Natrinema sp. SYSU A 869: one gene and its partners. The protein of the gene in region 3 binds, or shares a complex with, the protein of the main gene of each other region. Links are inferred from orthologs where the notes say so. Each region holds a gene or a part of one and is shown on either strand. Other genes may lie near its edges.

Region 1 (2,773 bases), 1.7 Mb from region 3 along the record:
CAACGACCCAGATATGCGCGAAGAACTCGAAAGTGTTAACGGTACGTACGGAACTCGAGAAGAACTTCCATTCGATACCACAGTCCACTATGATCTCTCGATGGACAGTCTCGAGGCTGTTCTCGCTAGTAAGAGTGACTTCCTTCACTATATCGGACACATAGATGCGGACGGGTTCCAGTGTTCGGACGGGAAACTGGACGCTGCAACGGTTGACACCGTCGGAGCAAAAGCATTCCTCTTAAACGCATGCCAGTCGCACGATCAGGGATTACGCCTCGTTGAGACCGGAAGTATTGGTGGTATCGTGACTCTCGGTAATGTTGTCAATAGCGGTGCAGTCAGTGTCGGAATTCAAATCGCCCGGTTATTGAATCTCGGCTTCCCACTCTATGGGGCGCTAGATGTTGTCCGACAAGAGAATATCGTTGGGCAACAGTACCATATGGTCGGTAGTGGGAGGACGACAATCGCACAATCCGAAACGAGAATGCCGAATTCATGTGTACTATCACATGAGGAAGGAGACATTGATATGGATATGAATCTGTACACGTCAGCAAATGTGAAACGAGGAAGTGTGTTTTCTCCACACATTGATTCAGTGGGATCATATTATGTGCTTCCGAGGAAGACAGGACAGATTTCAGTGACTGACTCAGAACTCACTGAATTCCTTGACGAGGCGCTATTCCCCGTTATACAGGACGGAAAAATTGAATGGAGTAAGGACCTCCTCGATGAGGGAATCTGATTGTTACGGTCCAGCAAATAAAGTGCCGTTCGTTGCTGCGACCGTTCCAGCCTGTGCCAGTAACAACAGGCTCGTGAACAGGACGCCGACCATTCGCGGGTGACTCTTCAAGTATTCTGTAATAGCCGTCATGGTACACACAGCATATCTGTTGATATACTAATAAGAGTATTCTAATATATCTTATAGAGAATTCATGGTAAATTATTGTTCATCGTTTATTAAGTTCAGGTCAAAGAGTCAAGAGCAGTACCGAACCGAGTATTTCTATCTATATCCCTAGTCATGGTAGTCTGAACTACCGTGAGTCGCCCGAGCGGACCCAATACCTATTCAGGAGGATGAATAGAGATGTGCGAAAGTCGATCATAGTCCGAGAAACATAGTAAAACGTACTAGTACGCGCGAGAAAACAGCCGAAAAACGAATCAGCGAATCGCGTTAGCGAGCTGCTGCCGCGACGCGCTCTTTCTCCTCTTTCTGGCTGACCGCGTAAGTCTGGACATCGTAGTTGGCCCCACCAATAAGCTGGTTGGCGATGGCCTCCTCAACGTCCGTAGTGGTCTTGAACGAGGCGTTGTAGACGCCTTCCGCGAGGAACTTCAGCGACTGGTCGACGCGGCGCTGCGGGGCGACGTCGACGGCCTTCGGCACCGAGATGCCACCGTACTTCAGGCGGACGGTCTCCTCTCGCGGGGCCGCGTTCTCGACGGCCGTGACGAGCACCTGAATCGGGTTGTCCTCGGTCCGCTCGTGGATGATTTCGAAGGCATCACGAACGTAATTGAGCGTCTTCTGCTTCTTACCCGTGTTCTCCTCGGTCTGCATCAGCCGATTGATGAACCGCTCGACGATAGAGATCTGGGACTTCTTGAACTGCTTGCCGGCGTGGCGACCCGCGGTGTGAGCGACGGGGGTCACCGTGATGTAGCGCTCGGTCGAGGGGTCGGCGTACTCGAGTTCGCCGAGTTCCCACGTGCCGAAGAGCTTCGCCGAAACGTCTGCGCCACCGGCCGGGGCGTCCGGGTCCGGTTGATCTTCTGCCGCCATGATTATCGCACCGGTTTTTCTGCGTTTCCGCGAACGAGTTCCTTCAGGGCGACGCCGTTGACCTTGTCGACCTTGTAGTTGACACCGGAGAGGTCACCCATCGCACGACCCTTGGCCCCACCGATCCCGGCGATGGTGACTTCGTCGTGTTCGTCGATGAACGAGATTGCGCCGTCACCGGGACAGAACGCGGTGACCTGCTTGCCGTTCTTGATCAGCTGCACTCGGACACACTTCCGAATTGCCGAGTTAGGCTGTTTGGCTTCGATGCCGACCTTTTCGAGTACGATACCGCGAGCTTGGGGTGCACCCTCGAGGGGGTCAGACTTCTCGCGAAGTCCGCGGGCGCGGCGCGCGTAGTCCGAGTCGGACCACCGCTGATTCTGGCGGTCCTTCTTGAGCTTGCGCGCGGCGTATTTGCCGTTTGCCATGGGCGTCGCTATCCGACGAAGGCACTTAAGCGACCCGTTTCGAGTCGGCGTTACGGCTCGAGAGCACTCGATGAGGGCCGACGAAGGAATCTGAGCGGGTTTCATAACCAAGTAACAGCTCTCGGGCTGTCGCGCCGATCCACCACGATAGCTACCAAACATGAGTTTTTATATGTGAGTGATCCGCTCGATGGCGAATTGCAACTGGTCATGCTTACGGATTTAATGAATTGGCGGGCAGTTATCGCAAGGGGCGGTCGACATACTCCCGTCTCTCGCTGAACGTTCTGCCCCGAGAACGATGATTCGACTCCTGCTATCAGATCGCATACGTAACTAGAAGTTATTAAATAGGAGAGTTACATTCTGTATTCGTTATGGCTACAATCGATACAGTGTTTGTTACTACATCCTGGTTCAAGCGACTCATCGGGGGTTCTGGCGAGAAGTCTCAGTCCAGCGAACAGTTGCCGACAGTAGACGATCGCATCGGGTTCGATGGATCGCTCGAGGACGCGGAAGTAATCGGTCGGAGTCC
Region 2 (2,880 bases), 1.7 Mb from region 3 along the record:
AAGGAGACATTGATATGGATATGAATCTGTACACGTCAGCAAATGTGAAACGAGGAAGTGTGTTTTCTCCACACATTGATTCAGTGGGATCATATTATGTGCTTCCGAGGAAGACAGGACAGATTTCAGTGACTGACTCAGAACTCACTGAATTCCTTGACGAGGCGCTATTCCCCGTTATACAGGACGGAAAAATTGAATGGAGTAAGGACCTCCTCGATGAGGGAATCTGATTGTTACGGTCCAGCAAATAAAGTGCCGTTCGTTGCTGCGACCGTTCCAGCCTGTGCCAGTAACAACAGGCTCGTGAACAGGACGCCGACCATTCGCGGGTGACTCTTCAAGTATTCTGTAATAGCCGTCATGGTACACACAGCATATCTGTTGATATACTAATAAGAGTATTCTAATATATCTTATAGAGAATTCATGGTAAATTATTGTTCATCGTTTATTAAGTTCAGGTCAAAGAGTCAAGAGCAGTACCGAACCGAGTATTTCTATCTATATCCCTAGTCATGGTAGTCTGAACTACCGTGAGTCGCCCGAGCGGACCCAATACCTATTCAGGAGGATGAATAGAGATGTGCGAAAGTCGATCATAGTCCGAGAAACATAGTAAAACGTACTAGTACGCGCGAGAAAACAGCCGAAAAACGAATCAGCGAATCGCGTTAGCGAGCTGCTGCCGCGACGCGCTCTTTCTCCTCTTTCTGGCTGACCGCGTAAGTCTGGACATCGTAGTTGGCCCCACCAATAAGCTGGTTGGCGATGGCCTCCTCAACGTCCGTAGTGGTCTTGAACGAGGCGTTGTAGACGCCTTCCGCGAGGAACTTCAGCGACTGGTCGACGCGGCGCTGCGGGGCGACGTCGACGGCCTTCGGCACCGAGATGCCACCGTACTTCAGGCGGACGGTCTCCTCTCGCGGGGCCGCGTTCTCGACGGCCGTGACGAGCACCTGAATCGGGTTGTCCTCGGTCCGCTCGTGGATGATTTCGAAGGCATCACGAACGTAATTGAGCGTCTTCTGCTTCTTACCCGTGTTCTCCTCGGTCTGCATCAGCCGATTGATGAACCGCTCGACGATAGAGATCTGGGACTTCTTGAACTGCTTGCCGGCGTGGCGACCCGCGGTGTGAGCGACGGGGGTCACCGTGATGTAGCGCTCGGTCGAGGGGTCGGCGTACTCGAGTTCGCCGAGTTCCCACGTGCCGAAGAGCTTCGCCGAAACGTCTGCGCCACCGGCCGGGGCGTCCGGGTCCGGTTGATCTTCTGCCGCCATGATTATCGCACCGGTTTTTCTGCGTTTCCGCGAACGAGTTCCTTCAGGGCGACGCCGTTGACCTTGTCGACCTTGTAGTTGACACCGGAGAGGTCACCCATCGCACGACCCTTGGCCCCACCGATCCCGGCGATGGTGACTTCGTCGTGTTCGTCGATGAACGAGATTGCGCCGTCACCGGGACAGAACGCGGTGACCTGCTTGCCGTTCTTGATCAGCTGCACTCGGACACACTTCCGAATTGCCGAGTTAGGCTGTTTGGCTTCGATGCCGACCTTTTCGAGTACGATACCGCGAGCTTGGGGTGCACCCTCGAGGGGGTCAGACTTCTCGCGAAGTCCGCGGGCGCGGCGCGCGTAGTCCGAGTCGGACCACCGCTGATTCTGGCGGTCCTTCTTGAGCTTGCGCGCGGCGTATTTGCCGTTTGCCATGGGCGTCGCTATCCGACGAAGGCACTTAAGCGACCCGTTTCGAGTCGGCGTTACGGCTCGAGAGCACTCGATGAGGGCCGACGAAGGAATCTGAGCGGGTTTCATAACCAAGTAACAGCTCTCGGGCTGTCGCGCCGATCCACCACGATAGCTACCAAACATGAGTTTTTATATGTGAGTGATCCGCTCGATGGCGAATTGCAACTGGTCATGCTTACGGATTTAATGAATTGGCGGGCAGTTATCGCAAGGGGCGGTCGACATACTCCCGTCTCTCGCTGAACGTTCTGCCCCGAGAACGATGATTCGACTCCTGCTATCAGATCGCATACGTAACTAGAAGTTATTAAATAGGAGAGTTACATTCTGTATTCGTTATGGCTACAATCGATACAGTGTTTGTTACTACATCCTGGTTCAAGCGACTCATCGGGGGTTCTGGCGAGAAGTCTCAGTCCAGCGAACAGTTGCCGACAGTAGACGATCGCATCGGGTTCGATGGATCGCTCGAGGACGCGGAAGTAATCGGTCGGAGTCCCCTTTCGTACATTGCTGCAGGCGAATCAGTCTCGTCGTTCGTAGGGAAACAGATCACCAGTAAACTCGCCGAACACGGGCTCGAGGACATCGAGTCTGACGAGTGGTACCCGCTCGAAATCCCGCTTGCCATGCTGTACGATATGCGTGATGAGTATGGTTCCGTCAGAATGCAAAATATGGGGCAAAACGTCCCTCAACACGTCGAATTTCCGCCGGAGCTTTCCGAGGTCGATAACGCGTTACGGGCGATCGATACGGCGTATCACCAGAACCACCGCGGCAGCGAAATCGGATCCTACGAGTTCCAGAAAGAGGGACCGAACGAGGGAGTGATGGTCTGTGAGAATCCCTATCCGTGTGAATTCGATAAGGGACTCATCAGGGGCGTCGCGAAGAAGTTCGCTAACAACCCCGTCGAGGTCGAGGAAGTCGGCGACCAGTGTCGGTCGGACGGCGATCAGCGCTGTGAGTACCGCATTAAGTGGATCTGATCGCAGTCACACCGTGACCGGTGTCAGAGACGTTCGAAACGATTCCGGAGCTCGAGGGCAACGCCCGGTCAGTACGGATACTCACGGGGTTCGCGCTGGATCGAGATCCACTTCAACGTCGTCAAGGTGTCCATG
Region 3 (4,911 bases):
CATCGAACGCGACTCGAACTACTTCGGCAGCATAATGGTTGAACAGGGCGATGCTGACGCTCTACTAACCGGTCTCTCCCATCACTACCCTCGGCGCTCCGACCGCCGCTGCAGGTTGTCGGCACCGACGAGGATGTCGACTACGCGGCCGGCGTCTATATGCTGACGTTCAAGAATCGCGTGATCTTCGTGGCCGACGCGACGGTCAATCAGGATCCCAACGAGGAGGTCCTCGCGGAGGTCACCAAGCAAACTGGCAAGCTCGCACGCCGGTTCAACATCGAACCGCGCGCCGCCTTGCTCTCGTATTCGAACTTCGGTAGCGTCAACAACGAGGGGACCCGCAAACCCCGCAAGGCAGCGTCCATGCTGCAGGACGATCCCGAGGTCGACTTCACGGTCGACGGCGAAATGCAGGCCGACACCGCCGTCGTCGAGGATATTCTCCAGGGCACCTACGGCTTCTCCGAACTCGAGGAGCCCGCGAACGTGCTGGTCTTCCCGAACCTCGAGTCGGGTAACATCGGCTACAAGCTGCTCCAGCGACTCGGCGGTGCCGACGCCATCGGCCCGATGCTGGTCGGGATGGACGAGCCGGTCCACGTCCTCCAGCGGGGCGACGAGGTCAAGGACATCGTGAACCTGGCCGGCGTTGCGGTCGTCGACGCCCAACAGGAGTAAACGCGTGAGCGAGCACGCCGCCGACCGTCGCGAAGACGGATCCGAGCGCACCGTCTCCGTTGCCGACTCCGATCGCACCAGTCGCGAAACCGACGGTGCTCGAGTTACCAGACGGCGGCTGCTCTGTGCTGCGGGGACTGCCGGAACGATCGGTCTCGCCGGCTGTGCTGGACGACGGTATCGGTCGCCATCGGACTGTTCCGCCGTCGCTGCCGCTGCCGAAACCGCAGACGGGTACGTCCCGCTGCCCGCGGACGAGGACATCTCGATGTTTCGGCGCGGACTGCGCCGCTACGGCTACTATCCGGACGAGACCGTTCCGTCCGACGTTCGCGTCGACTGGTCGTTCCCCACCAACCGTATCGGACACACGGCGGCCAAGTCGACGCCCCGACCGACGCCGGACGGCGAAACGATTCTCGTCGCGAGCGATACCGGCCGGATCGACGCCGTCACACCGAGTGGCGAGCGCCGCTGGCGTATCGATACCGGTGCCTCCAGAAGCCTCGGGTTTCATGGAACGCCGGCGATCGTCGACGGCACCGCCTATATCGGCGGCTACGACGGCGATTGCTACGCCGTCGATATCGACTCCGGCGACGTGATCTGGCGAACGTCCGCGCGCGAGTTCGGCGGCGCGATCGCGATCGGCTCGAGTCCCGCCTATATCGACGGCAACCTGTACCTGCTCGCCGAGTACAGCGATCCCGCCAGCGGCACGCTCTGGGAGCTCGACGCCGCGACCGGGAATCCGACCTGGAGCGACGACCGCCTCTGGGGGATGCCCCACCCCTCGCCGGCGATCGACTGCGAGACCGGTCGGCTCGTAACCGGGTCGAACGACGGCGTCGTCTACTGCTGGGAGTTCCCCTCCCTCGAGTTCGCCTGGTCGTTTCAGGCCAGCGGCGAGGGCGGCCCCGACGGCGAACCGATGGCAGATGGCCGATTCAATCTCGGCGCACAGATCAAGGGGACGATCCCGACCTACGACGGCGCGGCGTTCGTCGGCTCCTGGGACAGCCACTTCTACCGGCTCAACCTCGCGGACGGCAGCGAGGAGTGGTCGTTCGAGACCGGAAATATCGTCATGTCGAATCCGGCGATCGATCCCCAGCAGGGGGTCATCTACATCGGGAGCGACGACCACCACGTGTACGCGCTCGATACCGAGACCGGCGACGAACTGTGGTCGGCGGACGTCGGCGGTCGCGTCATCGGATCGATAACCGCGACGGCCGAGACGATCCTCGTCGGCTCCTACGATACGCACCTGTACGCCCTCGACCGGGCGACCGGCGACCGGCGCTGGCGAGTCGAAAACCGCGGCCACGTCACCAGCGGTGCGATCCCGCAGGGCGACCGGATCTACTACGCCGAGCGCGGCATCTTCTCGAACTACTACGACGATGACGAGGAGACGGTGCTTGAGAAGCCCGGCCGCGCCTACTGTCTCGTTCCGGATGAATGAGTACGGTCTACTTCAGTCACCGCGAGCGAAGCCGGAGGCTGAGTGAGCGGGCCGACGACTGATGTGGAGGCCCCGAAGGGGCCGGAGCGGAGGGAGGGGTGCTTTTCATCGACGTTTTGCCGAGGGCGCGGCTTTGCCGCGCCCGCAGAGCAAAAGGTCGTAGCAGTGCATTCAAGTATACGCCCGGATTTTTATCGGGTATGCAAGATCAGGGACGCTCTACGCGCAAACGAACCGGTGGCCGACTGAAGAACGTTCGAAAACGACGCAAGAACGAACTCGGTCGCCTCCCGACCGAGACGGAGGTCGGCGAACAGCGATTCCGGACCGTCGACGCTCGCGGAAACGTCACGAAGACCCGAGCGCTCTCGACGGACGTCGCGAGCGTCAACAAGGGCGACGAGACGGTCTCCGCGGAGATCGAGGACGTCGTCGAGAACGACGCTAACCCGAACTACATCCGCCGGAACATCATCACGAAGGGAGCCGTCATCGAGACGAGCGAGGGGCAAGCCCGCGTCACCTCCCGTCCCGGACAGACCGGTCAGGTCAACGCCGTACTCCTCGATTAACGCGACCTGGTTTTCGGTTCACTGCGATTCGTGACAGTGTCGTTCAATAGCGGGTAGTATCCCTGTCGCTGCTGTTGCCGTCGGTAGCTCCACGCCTCGCGTCGTGTCACACGTCCCCAATATCGGGGTTCCAGACGGGCGTGATCGGATCCTCCAGTCGTTCGAGTTCCCCATCACTGAGAGTAACGTCGAGTGCGCCGGCAGTATCCTCGAGGTGGGCGATCGTCCGCGGGCCGACGATCGGTGCGTCGACGGTATCTTTGTGGAGCAACCAGGCGAGCGACACTTGTGCCGGCGTCGCATCGTGGGCGTCGGCGATATCACGGACCTGCTCGAGAACGTCCCAGTTCGCCTCGGTGAACCGTTTCTGCATGAATTCATCCGTCGCGGCACGGCCTGAGTCCGGCTCCTCGTCCCGTTCGTATTTCCCGGTCAGGAAGCCGCCGGCCAGCGGCGACCACGGAATAACCCCGATGTCTTGGTCGGCACACAGCGGCAACACGTTCGCCTCTTCGTGGCGGTCGACGAGGTTGTACTCACACTGCATCGAGACGAAGCGCTCGTAGTTGTCGACGTCGGCCGCGTGCAGTGCCTTCATCAGTTTCCAGGCCGGCATCGTGCTTGCGCCGACGTACCGTACTTTGCCCACCTCGACGAGCCGGTCGAGCGCCGAGAGCGTCTCCTTGATCGGCGTCTCGTCGTCCCAGCGGTGGATCTGATAGAGGTCGATGGAGCCGGTTCCCAGCCGATCGAGGCTGGCATCGGCCTGTTCGAGCACATGTTTACGGGAGAGGCCCTGTCCGTTCGGTCCCTCATGCATCCGACCGTATACCTTCGTCGCGACGACGAGTTCCGACCGGTCTCGGTCCGCATCGGCGAGGGCGTTTCCGAGGATTTCCTCACTCTCACCGCTCGAGTAGACGTTTGCCGTATCGAAGAAGGTGATGCCGAGCTCGAGCGCGCGATCGATCACCGCGTGGGCCTGCTCGCGGTCGTGGACCATCCAGGGCTGGTCGGTCCCGAAGTTCATACAGCCGAGGCAGAGCCGAGAGATGTCCAGTCCCGTCTCACCGAGGCGCGTGTACTCCATGCCGTCATCCTTCGTCCTGACGCGGGTTAAAGCCGCCATGGAGTCCCTCGAGCACTGATACGATGAAAACGAGTCACGGGTCCGCCGATTCCGGTCTTGGGCGGTGATACAGAGCGATAGCGCATACCTCCGTCTTTAGGCGGAGGTCAAGCAATAGGCATTGTGTTAATTCACGAGTCTCCGCTACTGCTTGATTTCCCACTCTTCACCGATGGTATTAAGACGGTATGAACTATAGTATGCAACACGGATGAAGACTACACGGCACGCGACCTACAACCTCAACTACCACATCGTGTGGTCGCCGAAGTACCGCCAGTCGGTATTCGTCAACGAGGTCGCTGACCGTGTGCGAAACATCCTCCACGAAATCGCTGACGAGAAGGGAGTAGAGATACTCGACATAACCGTCCAACCCGACCACATCCATCTGTTCGTCAGTAGCCCGCCGAAACACGCTCCCTCGCTTCTCGCTAACTGGTTCAAGGGAATTTCCTCGCGGAAATATAACCACCGCTACGCCGATAACGAGAGTGAGAAGATTCGATGGGCGCGAGGCTACTACGCAGGGACGGCGGGGAACGTCTCCAGCGAAACGGTTCAGGACTACATCCAGCGTCAACAGAACTCATGAATTCTGTTTGGCCCACGAGAAACGCGGCGTGTTTCTCGGGACGTCACGAGGAGGGTGACACATGACGGAACTCACCAAGACGCTGGAACTGAAACTAGTCGACCCGAACGCCCACAAGCAGAGGAAACTCCGTGAGACGCGGGACGCCTACCAGCAAGCCCTCGCGGATGCGTTCAACGCTGGTTGTACCACCCAGACCGAAGCGAACGACGTAGTGGTTTACTACGACTTGAGCGGGTACGCGAAGAACGCACTCAAGAAGTACGTCCCGCAACTCACGACGACCTACAACGCGGGCGAACTTCACGACGACCACCCCGTTCGCTTCACCAACGAAGGACTGCGCCTCGACCACAAGCCCGAGAACGCTATCGAGTGGTACGTCAAAATCCCCCATCACGAAGACTATCACCTCTGGATGCCAGCACAATCGAATCCCGAACAGCGAGGTTGGCTGGAAGCGTTG

The links. Proteins that work in one complex are often made in the same cells at the same time.
Region 1: K6I40_RS26170 (region 3) and K6I40_RS17635 share a complex: the UniProt entries of both Methanocaldococcus jannaschii proteins name them as parts of the 30S ribosomal subunit. The link is inferred for Natrinema sp. SYSU A 869 from one-to-one orthologs.
Region 2: K6I40_RS26170 (region 3) and K6I40_RS17640 share a complex: the UniProt entries of both Methanocaldococcus jannaschii proteins name them as parts of the 30S ribosomal subunit. The link is inferred for Natrinema sp. SYSU A 869 from one-to-one orthologs.

The regions. Positions count from the first base shown.
Region 1 is NZ_CP082249.1:1,910,261-1,913,033, forward strand. It holds K6I40_RS17635 (30S ribosomal protein S7), read right to left. Parts: upstream 1,805-2,773; coding sequence 1,196-1,804; downstream 1-1,195. Other genes in the region: K6I40_RS17630 (hypothetical protein), read left to right, coding at 1-754; K6I40_RS17640 (30S ribosomal protein S12), read right to left, coding at 1,807-2,235; K6I40_RS17645 (4-vinyl reductase), read left to right, coding at 2,613-2,773. UniProt on the Methanocaldococcus jannaschii protein: One of the primary rRNA binding proteins, it binds directly to 16S rRNA where it nucleates assembly of the head domain of the 30S subunit. Is located at the subunit interface close to the decoding center.
Region 2 is NZ_CP082249.1:1,910,782-1,913,661, forward strand. It holds K6I40_RS17640 (30S ribosomal protein S12), read right to left. Parts: upstream 1,715-2,880; coding sequence 1,286-1,714; downstream 1-1,285. Other genes in the region: K6I40_RS17630 (hypothetical protein), read left to right, coding at 1-233; K6I40_RS17635 (30S ribosomal protein S7), read right to left, coding at 675-1,283; K6I40_RS17645 (4-vinyl reductase), read left to right, coding at 2,092-2,745; K6I40_RS17650 (aldehyde dehydrogenase family protein), read right to left, coding at 2,814-2,880. UniProt on the Methanocaldococcus jannaschii protein: With S4 and S5 plays an important role in translational accuracy. Located at the interface of the 30S and 50S subunits.
Region 3 is NZ_CP082249.1:3,619,967-3,624,877, forward strand. Bases 1,248-4,035 are described here. They hold K6I40_RS26170 (30S ribosomal protein S8e), read left to right. Parts: upstream 1,248-2,349; coding sequence 2,350-2,721; downstream 2,722-4,035. Other genes in these bases: K6I40_RS26165 (PQQ-binding-like beta-propeller repeat protein), read left to right, coding at 1,248-2,149; K6I40_RS26175 (aldo/keto reductase), read right to left, coding at 2,828-3,811. In the rest of the region: more of K6I40_RS26165, read left to right, coding at 686-1,247; tnpA (IS200/IS605 family transposase), read left to right, coding at 4,062-4,445; K6I40_RS26185 (RNA-guided endonuclease TnpB family protein), read left to right, coding at 4,507-4,911.